Spirosoma aureum: one gene and its partner. The protein of the gene in region 1 interacts with the protein of each later gene in a pairwise test. Links are inferred from orthologs where the notes say so. Each region holds a gene or a part of one and is shown on either strand. Other genes may lie near its edges. The genes, in order: dprA and recA.

What was found.
Region 2: the proteins of dprA (region 1) and recA interact in binary tests that used the Bacillus subtilis proteins (3 or more experiments, as listed by UniProt). The link is inferred for Spirosoma aureum from one-to-one orthologs.

The regions. Positions count from the first base shown.
Region 1 is NZ_CP050063.1:5,744,655-5,751,246, reverse strand. The notes cover bases 1,593-4,413. They hold dprA (DNA-processing protein DprA), read right to left. Parts: upstream 3,658-4,413; coding sequence 2,527-3,657; downstream 1,593-2,526. Other genes in these bases: G8759_RS22830 (hypothetical protein), read left to right, coding at 3,887-4,413; G8759_RS22840 (glycoside hydrolase family 43 protein), read right to left, coding at 1,593-2,316. Outside these bases: G8759_RS22855 (hypothetical protein), read left to right, coding at 1-451; G8759_RS22850 (30S ribosomal protein THX), read right to left, coding at 566-688; G8759_RS22845 (DUF4377 domain-containing protein), read left to right, coding at 918-1,241; more of G8759_RS22840, read right to left, coding at 1,324-1,592; more of G8759_RS22830, read left to right, coding at 4,414-5,353; G8759_RS22825 (cytochrome c peroxidase), read left to right, coding at 5,423-6,592. UniProt on the Bacillus subtilis protein: Protein that helps load RecA onto ssDNA during transformation. Binds cooperatively to circular ssDNA, is able to bridge different segments of DNA. Favors the loading of RecA onto SsbA- or SsbB-coated ssDNA and formation of RecA-DNA filaments.
Region 2 is NZ_CP050063.1:1,486,319-1,492,891, forward strand. The notes cover bases 2,491-5,292. They hold recA (recombinase RecA), read right to left. Parts: upstream 4,538-5,292; coding sequence 3,443-4,537; downstream 2,491-3,442. Other genes in these bases: G8759_RS06035 (DUF3667 domain-containing protein), read right to left, coding at 2,491-3,263; G8759_RS06045 (hypothetical protein), read right to left, coding at 4,683-5,292. Also shown: G8759_RS06025 (metal-dependent hydrolase family protein), read left to right, coding at 1-464; G8759_RS06030 (citrate synthase), read left to right, coding at 643-1,923; more of G8759_RS06035, read right to left, coding at 2,010-2,490; more of G8759_RS06045, read right to left, coding at 5,293-6,573. UniProt on the Bacillus subtilis protein: Multifunctional protein involved in homologous recombination, DNA repair and competence.

The DNA of each region.
Region 1 (6,592 bases):
TGCTGCTGAACTCGGTAATCTGCCCGCCACGATGGATCATACGGGCAGCACGATTGAATTGACAAGTTATCGTCCCGATAAATTGATCTATCAGGCGAATGCCGTTCGCGATGGTTTAGTGGTGTTCTCGGAAGTGTACTATCGGGGCCATGAAGACTGGCAGGCGTTTATCGACGGTAAGCCAGCTCCCCACCTTCGGGCCAACTACGCTCTCCGTGCAATGCGTGTTCCGGCCGGAAAGCATACCATCGAGTTCCGGTTTGAGCCACCACTGGCCAAAACCGGTGATATGATCGACCTGATTTGCAATGTGTTATTGATTGGGTTGATTGGATTCGTTGCGTTCAGGGAAGGGCGTAACCAGCGTACAGAGCCAGCACCTGCGCCTGAACCTACTGTACCACCCACTTCGGAACCAGTGAAACCTGCTTCGAAGGCGAAAACTCGATAATGCATGTAACTGCCTGATTATAAGTTTATTGCTATGGAAATCGGTCGGTCTGGATGATAGAAATCACGCTATCATTCAGACCGACCGATGTTTTGCTAACTGGGGTACTGCATACTAGACGGTTGGCTCTGGTTCCACTTTGGGAGCTGCCGACTTACCAGGTTTCCGAGGGCGGGTCATGCCGTAAGAGCCTCTTGCAATTTTTCCTTTGCGTGACTTTATATCGCCTTTTCCCATAGCTCTAACTGGTTTAGTTTTATTTTTTCTTTGACGGGTAATAGTTAAAGATACGGCAATTTTTTGATCCTTACTAGTTAAGCTATTCACGTCCGTGTATTGGCCCTTCTATATATCGATCGATCTGGATACCGTAGAATAGGCAGATGGCAAAAAAGAAGCGGGTTATTACAACGAGGAACCTTTTAAATGAGTCCCTGAACCTGAACTCATAATCTTTAGTCAATATATGAAGCGAGTATTTTCTTTAGGATTTCTTCTGCTTGTCTTTTTTAGCTGTGATAAGAATACGGTGAAACCAGCTATTGTTGAAATGCAGATTGCCGACCATCAGCAGGACTGCATGGGTGTGGCTCCCCAAAAATGTTTACTCGTTAAAGTAGACAATGATACCAGCTGGCAACTTTTTTACGGGAATATTGAGGGGTTTTCGTATGAAGCTGGATTCGAATATAAATTGCTTGTCAAACGAGAGAAAATCGACAATCCGCCAGCCGATTCGTCAGATCTACGGTATAGTTTGGTCAAAGTGGTTGAAAAAAATAAAACGTAACACCCAAATTTTTAGTTGGATTTCGTACCCTCTGCCTGGGTGAACTCAGGTTGAAACACAACTAAAAATCAGGAAAGAGACATTAATTTAGCCGTCGTGCCTCAACGCCTTCTACTGTAATTTTAACCGGCTTAATGGCCCCTTTCTCATCAAAATAGAGCCGGTCAATACAGGTTTCGCGGTGATTGCCATCGGTTTCCGTTAAGGGTCGGCGGTGATAAACAATATACCACTCGTCGGTGCCGGGCACCTGAATGATCGAATGATGGCCAGCACCGGTGGCAACAGACGGGTCTTGCTGAAGAATTTTCCCTACCCGCTCGAACGGGCCAAACGGCGAGTTTGCCACCGCATAGGCTACGGAATAATTAGGGCCTGTCCAGCCTCCTTCCGACCACATAAAATAATACTTGCCATTACGCACGAACATCGTGGGGCCTTCCACGTAATTTTTCGGCGTAATTTCCCGAAAGAGAGTGCCGTCGGAGAAAGGAAGAAAACCCGTAAAATCGTCTTTTAAGCGAGCAATGTTGCAATGCCCCCAGCCGCCATACAGCATGTAATACTGGCCGTCTTTATCTTTGAAAACAAACTGGTCGATCGGCTGGGCTCCGTTACGGATCTGACCAATGAGGGGTTTGCCCAGGTAATCCTTGAAGGGTCCGGCCGGATTGTCGGCAACGGCAACACCAATGCCACCGATCTCTTTCTGCTCATCGTGAATATCGTTCGCACCAAAGAATAGAAAGTACTTTCCACCCTTTTCAATGATGGCAGGAGCCCACATAGCTCGTTTTGCCCATTTTACGGCAGTTGAATCAAGAATGCGGCTATGTTTTGTCCAGGTCACCAGATCTGGCGAAGAAAACGCATCAAAAAATATCTGTTGGTTATAGGGTGCCGAATAAGTTGGATAAATCCAGTACTGGTTCTTGAAGATAACACCTTCCGGATCAGCATACCAGCCTGGAAAAACGGGATTCCCCGATTTCTTTACAGTTGATTTCTGCGCCTGTAAAGGAATGTAAGAGAGTGTGAACAAGGAGAGAAAGAGGGCGTACTTAAGAATGGACATACAAAGAGCAATTGAGGAACAAGAAAAATCGGAGGACAAAAGTAAACCTAATTCGGAATTACCAGTTCTATTGGCCGGGAGGTTTGAAACATAATCGGTGGTAATTTTAGCGATAGAAGTAGTGAAGGAGGAATCAAGGAAGGGCGTGCCACGGTTCAAAACCGTGGCACGCCCTTCCTTGATTCCTCCTTCACTAATAAGACAAACTGGTTAAATGTAAATCACAGCGTATTTCTTGCCTGGAAGCGATCGCACAAATCCACGAAACTCAAGGTTGAGGAGCAAAGACGCCAGTCGGCCCATCGGAATCTGGCTTTTCCAGCTTAGGTCGTCAATGTGTAAGTCGTTGACCTGACGCAGCAGGGCAATAATCTGACTTTCTTCTTCCGTAATGTCCACAGGCAAAGCAGGTGCAGGTGCCGAGGTTGCCCGTAATCCTGTAGTCGATGAACCGGTTTCCGGGCGATCCCAGTTGAGGGCTTCAATGATGTCTTGGGGACTGGTGTAAATCTGCGCTTTATTTTCGCGAATGAGTTTATTACATCCCGCTGAAAACGTCTGATTCAACTGGCCAGGTACAGCAAATACCTCACGATGGTAGTTATTGGCATATTCGGCTGTTATTAATGCCCCTCCCTTCGCGGCTGCCTCTACCACCACAATGGCATCACTCAAACCGGCAATGATGCGGTTTCGGGCTGGAAACAGGTGAGCATCTGGTTTTGTCCCCGGCTGACTTTCGGTCAGCAAGCCGCCCAACATCTGCATATCCTGCGCCGTTTTCTGATGTACATTCGGGTAGATAATGTCCAGACCACTCGCCATCACACCAATTGTCGGTAAGTTATTGGCCAGACTGGCACGATGGGCCGCAATGTCGATGCCATAGGCCAGCCCGCTAATGATGTAAGCGCCATACGGAGCAACCGCTTCAATGATTTCGCTGGTTATACGTCGGCCGTATTCGGTAGCCTGCCGCGTGCCTACCAGCCCAATTGTTCGGGGAGCGTTTAGATTGCCTGAGCCTTGAAAATACAGGAGGGCAGGAGCGTCGTACAGGTTTTTGAGCCGGACCGGATAGTCTTTATCGGTATAGAACAACACTGTTGCTCCCAGCTTCTCAACGCGTTTCATGAGTTGCTCGGCTTCTTCCAGAGTACCCGCCTTCAGGATAGCACGAGCCGTGACTTCGCCAATGCCGGGAACTTTCATCAGGCGAGCCAATGGAGATCGAAACACCTCAGTAGCTGAACCACAGTAACTTACCAGTTGTCGAATGAGAATACTGCCAACCCCCGGAACGAGGGTGAGGGCTAATTGGGCTTGAGTATCGGTAGGCACGAATGGTAAAAAGCTGAATTTGTATACATGAGTTGAGTCAATGATGACTTCTGCAAGCTTACTGATTTCTGGTGTTAAAAACCAGTTTAGCCGAAAAACAGACTTTCTTCCATGAATAAGTCTTTAATGCCGTTTTAATGATAGCATTCTGATAACACTAGCATCATCTTGGGGTAACGTGCAGACGGTTACTTTGTAGTCGAGAATTTATCCGTTCAATTATCTGATCATGCTTATCCATAAACCCATAGTATCTTCATCGGCTTTGCTCGTACTTTTTGCGCTGGCAGCTTGTAACAACGAAGAAAATCCAAGTGTAACAACGTCTGAAGTTGTCCTGAAAAATCAGTCCGTTACGCCGGTTTTAGCGAAGAAACAGGCTGGTTTTGAGAATCTTGAGGTGTATTCACTTATCAGTAGCGATGATAAATTAGATCAATCACCGGGCTATATCTTTGGTGGTTCTGCCGATGGAACGGGCATCCTGAAAAATACCGACGGAACCTATATGATGTTGGTCAACAATGAGGATAATTTCGCCGTATCCCGCCTGACCCTGGACAAAACCTTCAAACCCATCAAGGGTGAATACCTGCTCAACTCCGATGGGGGCATTTGGCGGCTTTGCTCGGCAACAATGGCTACCCCCGAAATTCATGGTTTCGGGCCAAAATTTTTGACCTGTGGCGAAAGCGGACAGGAGTCAAGAACCCACGCGCTGGATCCATACGGTAGTGTCGGATCGGCCAGTTTATCAAAAGAAGTGGCCGGGCTGGGCCGGTGGAGTGCCGAAAATGCCGTTCCACTTCCCAAAACAGCATTTACCGGCAAAACGGTTATCCTGATTGGTGACGACGATTCGGATACATATGGCGGCCAAGTAGCAATGTATGTGTCAAACACAGTGGGTGATCTGGAAAATGGTACGCTCTATATGATGAAGCGCACCGATGGGAACCAGAAAGAAATGGACATGAAAACCGGTACAAAATACCCGGTTGAGTTTGCCAAGATCGACGACCACAAAACGTTGACGGGCGATCAGATCAATCGTAAAGTAAACGATCTGAAAGCCATCAAGTTTGGTCGGGTTGAGGATGTCGATTATGGGAAAGGGAGTGATGTTGCTAAAGCGCGCGAGGTCTATTTTACCGTGACAGGGCAGGCAACTACGGGCGTAAACGCCGATTACTCGCGCTCGAAATACGGCCGGGTTTATAAATTGACGCTTGATGCCGCTGACCCAACGAAAGGCTCGCTCGAATTACTGCTGGACGGTGACGATCGGAATGGAATAGCCAAAACCTTCCAGGACCCTGACAACATTACGGTTACCGAAAACTATGCGTACATTCAGGAAGACCCGAATGGCTACGGAGACGAAACCCACGATTCGTATCTGTATCAGTATAGCTTCAAGACCGGCGAGTTAAAACCCGTACTGATGATCGACCACCGCCGGACAGAAGCAGATGCTGCCAAATATAATGTGGGTGGAACATCGGCCAAAGGTGCCTGGGAAATCAGTGGAATGATCGATATTTCAGATGTGATTGGCGTTCCGAACACGTTCTCCGTTGGTTTGCAGGCCCATTCCTGGCGGGACGAAAAATACAAGAAAGTAGATGGAGGTTCTAAACGGCCCGACGAAAACCAGGGCAGCCAGCTAGTGATTATTAAAGGTTTAGCACGTTAGCCCTCGTTTTTTAGAAGTACACTGCCTGACTGGTCTTTTGCTGGTCAGGCTTTTTGCTTACCCATCGATATGATCTCGGAAAAAAATCGTCCAGTACCTGCCCATAAAACCGCTGAACCGAATGTGTGGTGGATTGTTGCGCTTACTGCCGGACTCTTATTGCTGATTGGGCTATATGGATTGTTTCGACCCCGGCCGACTCCCCTGCAACGGGTTCAGATGCAATACGTAAGCGACATCGCACTGCTCGATTCGGCGGTACGGAAGCTACAACGGGTTATTGTCGAAAAGCGCCCTGTCGCAGCCTGGAAACAGGCTTTTCTGGAAGCGCGGCTACGCTATAAACGGGTTGAGTTTCTAACTGAATTATACAACCCCGAAACCGCCAAGAGTATCAACGGACCCAACCTCCCTGAGGTAGACGAAGCCGACAAAAGGGTAGAGCAGCCCGAAGGATTACAGGTGCTGGAAGAGTTCGTGTTTCACTATGAGCCAGAACAACATACCGAAGCTGTTGAGCAGGTTGCGTTGTTAGTGTCGAATGTCGGTCGGTTGACTAAAGTGGCTGCTACTAACGAAATGACTGATAGTCACATTTTTGATGCCATGCGGCTGGATGTGTTCCGGCTTATTTCGCTTGGTATTACCGGTTTCGATTCGCCGATTGCGCGCCATTCGTTGCCGGAGGCCGTTCAGGTACTGGAAAGTCTACGGCAGCATTTAAGTTTCTACAAGCTGTCCGACAAAGATGCCAGACTGGCAACTCAACTGGATCATATTTTTGCTGATGCCATTTCCACCTTAAACCGTGGCCCCGATTTTAACCGATTTGACCGGTTGGCGTTTATTACAAATCAAGCTAATGTGCTAAGTGGTTTGTTGCTCGATGCCCAAAGAGCATTGAACATCCCTGTTTTTCAGGAAAGCCGTTTTCTGTCAGCGCAGGCCCGGACACTAACTGATCCTGATGCATTTGACGGCAATTTTTTCGTCAATTCGAACGATGACCGACCTACTGCCGAGCGGGTTGCGCTGGGTAAGTTATTGTTTTATGATCCGATACTGTCGGGTAATTCAAAACGTAGTTGTGCATCGTGCCATCAGCCGGAACGTGCATTTACGGACGGTGAACCAACGAGTTTGGGCATGGCAGGGTCGCGCAGTAAACGAAATGCCCCCACGCTCCTGAATGCGTCGTTGCAGGCCGTGCAGTTTATGGACTCCAGAGTCGTGTTCCTG
Region 2 (6,573 bases), 4.3 Mb from region 1 along the record:
TAGAACACGGAGACGCTGGCACCCCCGATATTTTTGCGCTTATGAAACAACATGGAACCGCGCTTTGCCCAACGCTGGCCGCCGGTGATGCCGTTAGCCAGTATCGTGGCTGGAAAAAAGGCCAGGACCCTGAGCCTGTGCGTATCCGTGAGAAGCGTGTAACGTTTAAACAGGCACTCGATGCGGGCGTAACGATCTGTGCCGGGGGCGATGTGGGTGTGTTCAGCCATGGCGACAATGCCCGTGAATTGAGCATGATGGTCGATTATGGAATGAAACCACTCGATGTATTGCGATCGGCTACGTCGGTCAATGCTGATGTATTTCACCTGGCCGACCGTGGGCGGGTTAAGGCGGGGTTACTGGCTGATCTGGTCGTTGTAGAAGGCGATCCAACAAAAACAATTGCCGATTTACGTCGCGTTCAGGCAGTTATGAAAGGCGGTATTTTCTATAAACAATAGAGAAAAACTTATTGTGCTTTCTACCTGTTACATTTTAATACAAAGGTAATGCGGCTTTTTTCACATAATTTCATCCGCCGTTTGGGTTTTTGGCTTAATTTCGCCCGGCATGGACGTGCTCCGGTGCTCGACAGGCTCCTAATTCGTTATTTCTGAATACTCTACCCTGATTTTTTGTATGGCCAACACTGCTGAACTTACTGTCGATGGTAAATCGTACCAATTCCCGACATTTGAAGGAACGGAACACGAAAAAGCCTTCGACATCTCCAACCTCCGTGACCAAACCGGCTACGTTACCTTAGACCGGGGCTATAAAAACACCGGTGCCACAAAGAGCGCTATTACGTTTCTGGATGGTGAGCAGGGTATCCTGCAATATCGGGGCTACTCGATTGAAGACTTAGCTGCCAAAGCGTCGTTTCTGGAGGTTGCTTATCTGCTTATCTACGGTGAGTTGCCGACTAAAGAGCAATATGCTCAATTTGAAAACGGTATCCGCCGTCATACCCTCGTTAATGAGGATATGCGGAAAATTTTTGATGGATTTCCGGTAAATGCCCACCCAATGGGTGTTTTATCGTCACTGGTGAGTGCCATGAGCGCTTTCTATCCTGATTCGCAGGACGAAAAGAATGATCCGGCTCTGCATATTGTGCGGTTGTTAGCCAAACTGCCAACAATTGCTACCTGGTCGTATAAGCGTTCGTTAGGGCATCCGACCAATTATCCCAAAAATAACCTCGACTACATTCCGAACTTCCTGAATATGATGTTCGCTCTGCCAGTAGAGGATTATAAAGTCGATCCCGTTGTTGCTGAAGCGTTAAACGTTCTGCTTATTCTGCACGCCGATCACGAACAAAACTGTTCGACCTCAACCGTGCGGCTTGTTGGTTCGTCGCAGGCAAATATCTATTCGTCTATTTCGGCAGGTATTAGTGCATTATGGGGCCCATTGCACGGTGGTGCCAATCAGGAAGTCATTGAAATGCTTGAAGCCATCAAAGCCGATGGTGGCGATGTCAGCAAGTACGTTGATATGGCGAAAAATGCCAAAACAACGGGCTTTCGTCTCTTTGGCTTTGGTCACCGCGTTTATAAAAACTTCGATCCTCGTGCCCGAATCATCAAGAAAGCGGCCGATGATGTGTTGAACAAACTCGGTGTCAATGATCCGGTTCTGGAAATTGCCAAAGGACTGGAAGAAGCTGCTTTGCACGACGAATATTTCATCCAGCGTAAATTGTATCCGAACGTTGATTTCTATTCCGGAATCATCTATCGGGCGCTGGGCATTCCAACGAATATGTTTACGGTGATGTTTGCTATTGGTCGTCTGCCGGGCTGGATTGCGCAATGGAAAGAAATGCGTGAACAGAAAGAGCCAATCGGACGCCCTCGCCAGATTTATACCGGGGCTACACTTCGGGAATTCAAGGCGATTGACCAACGCTAACAAAAAGGGAGTCAGTACTTGACTCCATCTTTTTACAGGAAAGCCCAGCTATGCAGTTGGGCTTTCCTGTTTTATGACCTTTACGTTTAAAAGGTAAGCAGTCCAACACCGAAGGAGCCGATCAGAAAAATCGTTGCGACAAACCAATACATCACACTGAGCAGGAGAAACTTCAAAACTGTTTTACCCCATGATTGCTGGTAAACCCGTTTTAGCGACAGTAAAAAATACAGCCAGCATATCCACAACGTCCAACCCAGAATGGAAGTGGTTACTTTGGGATTTGCGAAATAAGTAGAGAGTAAGACTAATGAAAAAATCAGGAAGAGTACGGTATGAATATGGACAGAAAAGATCAGGTGTTCGTAATAATACCGCCCACGTCGAAAATAGATTAAAAGTAAAAAAACAGCCACAAATGGCATGAGGATGAACATGACGATCGAAAGGTTCTTCGTGCTGGCGTGTAGAAACTTCTCTGTATTTTCGCCTTTACCTAAATGTGCAAGTTTACCCTGTCGCCGATAGAGCTTTCTCATGAACCAGTTTGGCGTGTCGCCTTCGGCCCGAATGAGCGAGTCTATCTCAACATCGGGCATGTGGCTTAGCTTCTCTTCATATTCATCCCGTTCGGCATCTGTTTTAAATTCTTTGCTACTAAGGGTAGGCCCAAAACTAAACGACACTTTGGGGTTAGCCGGAACAAGCTCAATTAACTCCCGAAGCTTTGCTCGGTTCGAGTCTGCCAGGGTTAGTTTAGCTTTGGTCAACAATGAGTCCAGTTGGTAGGGTTGAAGTCGTTTAATGCGACGGGATGTTCGGGCCAGACCCACCGAATCCACCAATGTGTTAAAGTCGATCCTGGTCGCTATTTTGTGCAGACCACGACTATCCAATAGGCTATCGTTGTTAATCAGACCCTCCAGATCAACCTTTATTCCTGTGTCACGATCGGTCGTATCAGCATCTGTTTGATTGGTAGAATTCCCATTCATCCGCCTGAGGCTTTCCTCTAACTGATGATCAGCAAATTTGCCGATCAGGAAAAAAAAGATAACGCTCACAAAAACATACAACCTGGCTGGTGGTACATACCGTGCCCGCTTCCCTTCCAGAAATTCGGCGGTCATTTTGCCCGGCCGCGTGAAAATTGCTTTTAATGAGTTCCATAATTTATTGTCGAAGTGGGTGATACTTTCAACAAACTCATAGAAAATATGGCCAAGTGGCAGTTTGACTTCGTGGTTTTCCTGACCACAGTTCGGGCAGAAATTGTCTTCCGGACCTAAGTCTGTGCCACAGTTCGGGCAGACGGTGAGTTTGTTGTGATGATTCGACATTGCCTGGTTGCTTGGTTGAGGCTGGTGTATCAGCAGCCACATCCGGGTGGGTGTGTAGGCGAACTAAAGCGTAAACCGGGCAGCCGTAATGCCTTCCGATCTGGATACTCACTTGCAAAAATAAAAAAAGAGGTGGCCGAGAAAACCCAACCACCTCATTCTAGAAAGAATAATAAAACTTAATCGTCGATTTCGCCTTCGTCGTCGGCTTCAGTGGCTGCCAGAACCGGATCGAGCAGGGCCTCCTGATCATCAGCGATTTTTGCCCGAATTTTTGCTTCCAGTTCAGCCATCAGTTCGGGGTTATCGAGCAGTAACTCTTTAACGGCATCGCGTCCCTGCGCAAGACGGCTGGTGCCATACGAGAACCATGAACCCGACTTTTTAACGATCTCCATTTCAACAGCGAGGTCAAGGATTTCGCCAACTTTTGAGATACCCTGACCATACATAATGTCGAATTCAACAACTTTAAATGGAGCCGCCAGTTTGTTTTTAACGACTTTCACTTTGGTCCGGTTACCCACAACGTTGTCGGCGCCTTCTTTGATTTGGCCAATGCGACGAATATCGATACGGACCGAAGCGTAGAATTTCAGAGCGTTACCACCGGTTGTTGTTTCAGGGTTACCGAACATCACACCAATCTTTTCGCGAAGCTGGTTAATGAAAATGCAGCAGCAGCCTGTTTTATTGATGGTACCAGTCAGTTTGCGCAACGCCTGCGACATCAGTCGTGCTTGCAGCCCCATTTTGCTTTCGCCCATTTCGCCTTCGATTTCGGCTTTTGGTACAAGTGCAGCTACTGAGTCAATAACGATAATGTCGATAGCACCCGAACTGATCAGGTGTTCCGCAATTTCGAGGGCTTGTTCGCCATTATCAGGTTGCGAGATAAGCAGGTTTTTCGTGTCGATGCCAAGCTTTTCAGCGTAGACCCGATCAAAAGCGTGCTCAGCGTCGATAAATGCAGCCAGACCACCAGCTTTCTGTGCTTCGGCGATGCAGTGCATCGTCAGCGTGGTTTTACCTGATGATTCAGGACCATAAATTTCAACAACTCGACCACGCGGCATTCCACCAATACCCAATGCCAAATCAAGCCCTAGTGAGCCCGTCGAAATGACAGGAACATCTACGACTTTGCTTTCGCTCAGGCGCATTACAGTGCCTTTCCCAAAAGCCTTATCTAACTTTTCAATAGTGGTTTGCAGGGCCTTTAACTTGTTGTCATTAGCAGATGCTGTGGCTTGCGCCGTATCTGATTTTGCCATGTTAGGATGGTTGTTTTAAACAGATAAAATTAACCAAAATTGGCCGGATTACCAAACGGTTTTTTGAAATAGTTGATGATTGGGAATGGCCGGTATGGTAAGCTGAAAGTAAGCCCCATCAGCCTTGATGCACAGCCCTATAGCTTCATTTATGTTGCGCTGATATAGCGTCTTTGATGGGCTTTAATTCCTTGTCAATCAGTTTTTTGATGGATTTTTGTGCTGTTGTGCTCATCTCTTTGGCTGCAGTAGGAGATAAGTACCAGCCAAGCGGATACTGATGACCTGTAGAACGGTCAAGCGCAATATTTACATACGAAAAATGAAGTTCGTTTTCCGAATCATTTATGCCTTTTTTTAGCGTGTAGGCAACCAGCTGATCGAGCGTAAGGCCCTGTCGTCCAGTGGCGTTTAGAAAGCCTGTCAATGGCTCACTTAAAAAGCGAAAAGTAGTCGTTGAACTGGCATTATCACTGGCTTGTCCATTGCGTAGAAAAAGGAGGTAGTACTGAACATTATAGTGACTATTCGGCGGGCTATTTAATCGCTGTAAACTTCGAATAAGTTGTACACTGGTCATGATACCCGTATTTTCCACATAGCCCCCGTCAATCAGGTGAAATGCGGGTTGGCAGCTTGGTTTCATGTTGGGTAACTGACCTTCAACGCGCCCTCCGCTGGTTACGAAAGGGAAGCGTGCACAAAGGAAAGTGGCCGTTTTGAAAGGTAAGTCGGACTGGATAGTCGAGAATAAATCGACTACATCATAAAACGGATGAACTGGATTTTGAGCATTCTGTGGTAGCGACGGCTCATTGCCCAGATTTATGGGGGACAATATCGCTTTCTGACCCGTTTCGGCTACGGACGAGTTCAGAAAAACCAACGGAAAATGGGTTTGGGGACGCCCTGACGAATCACGCCAGATTTTCAGGAAGGATTGGCTAAGCAGGTTCCTTACAGAATCGCTATGACTGGATATTGTTGAAAAGGCTGCGTTTTCCCAGGCGTCTTCCAGCCATCGGTTACGGTCTAATGATGGTATAGGGCCTGGCGAAAAGTTGTGAATGCCTCCGCGAAAGAGCATAGAGGCTGTTGTGGGCGAAATGAGGTCCTGCGAAATAACATCCTGGGCTTCATTACCAACAAAAGGTAATGTATCGCTGAAGGATACTGCCTTTGCTCGCTGCAAGGCCACATACGTTGCGGCACCTACTCCCCCACCAGATACGCCACTAATGCCAAACACATAATGACTAAAACCAGGGATAAGCACGTCGAGCTGATGTAAACAGGCCGTTGTCCAGGAAGCTGCCCGAATGCCCCCTCCCTCACTGGCTACAATAATGACAGGAAGTGGGATTGAATCCGTTGGATTTTTTCGGTCTTTGTACCATTGACTGAAATACTGAGGAATTGTAGGACGACTGCTAACGATTGAAGCACTGTCGGGTGTTTGTCGAATCGTACTGTTGTCGTTAAACATAGAAACGATAAAAGTATATACGGCTAGGCCAAGAATTAATGGGTAGAGCGGGAGTTTATTAAACTGAATGAGTAATGTTCCCAGGTAGGCAATAACACATAGCCATAATAATAAAACAGCGTGTAGCCCGAAGAATTGCGCGACGGCGAGCCCTGTTGGCGGAATGAAAATGAGCAGCAGTATATTTAATAGCCCCTGACCATACAGCATACTCCCTGGAATCAGGCGTACCAGCAAAGCATAGTCCTGTGTAGGTGTGGTAGACGTGAACAACAACATGTCGGTTTCTTCACTGGGCCGGTGGTATTTGCTAAAGATGTAGACCGTGATAATACCCGATAGTACTAGCACGGTGATGAGTAAAAAAAACTGGTAAACGTGTGAGATTGCGCCTTGCTCGTTGAGTGGCAAGTCACCATAGCTTTTCATAAAGGCCAAAAACGTAATTACAAACGGGAGGGCCACAAAAACCAGTGGTAAGGCCTGGACAAACCGAAAGTCACCCGAATGGGCCATTAACGTTCTCGTTGTTTGTGTTGTGGTGGCATCG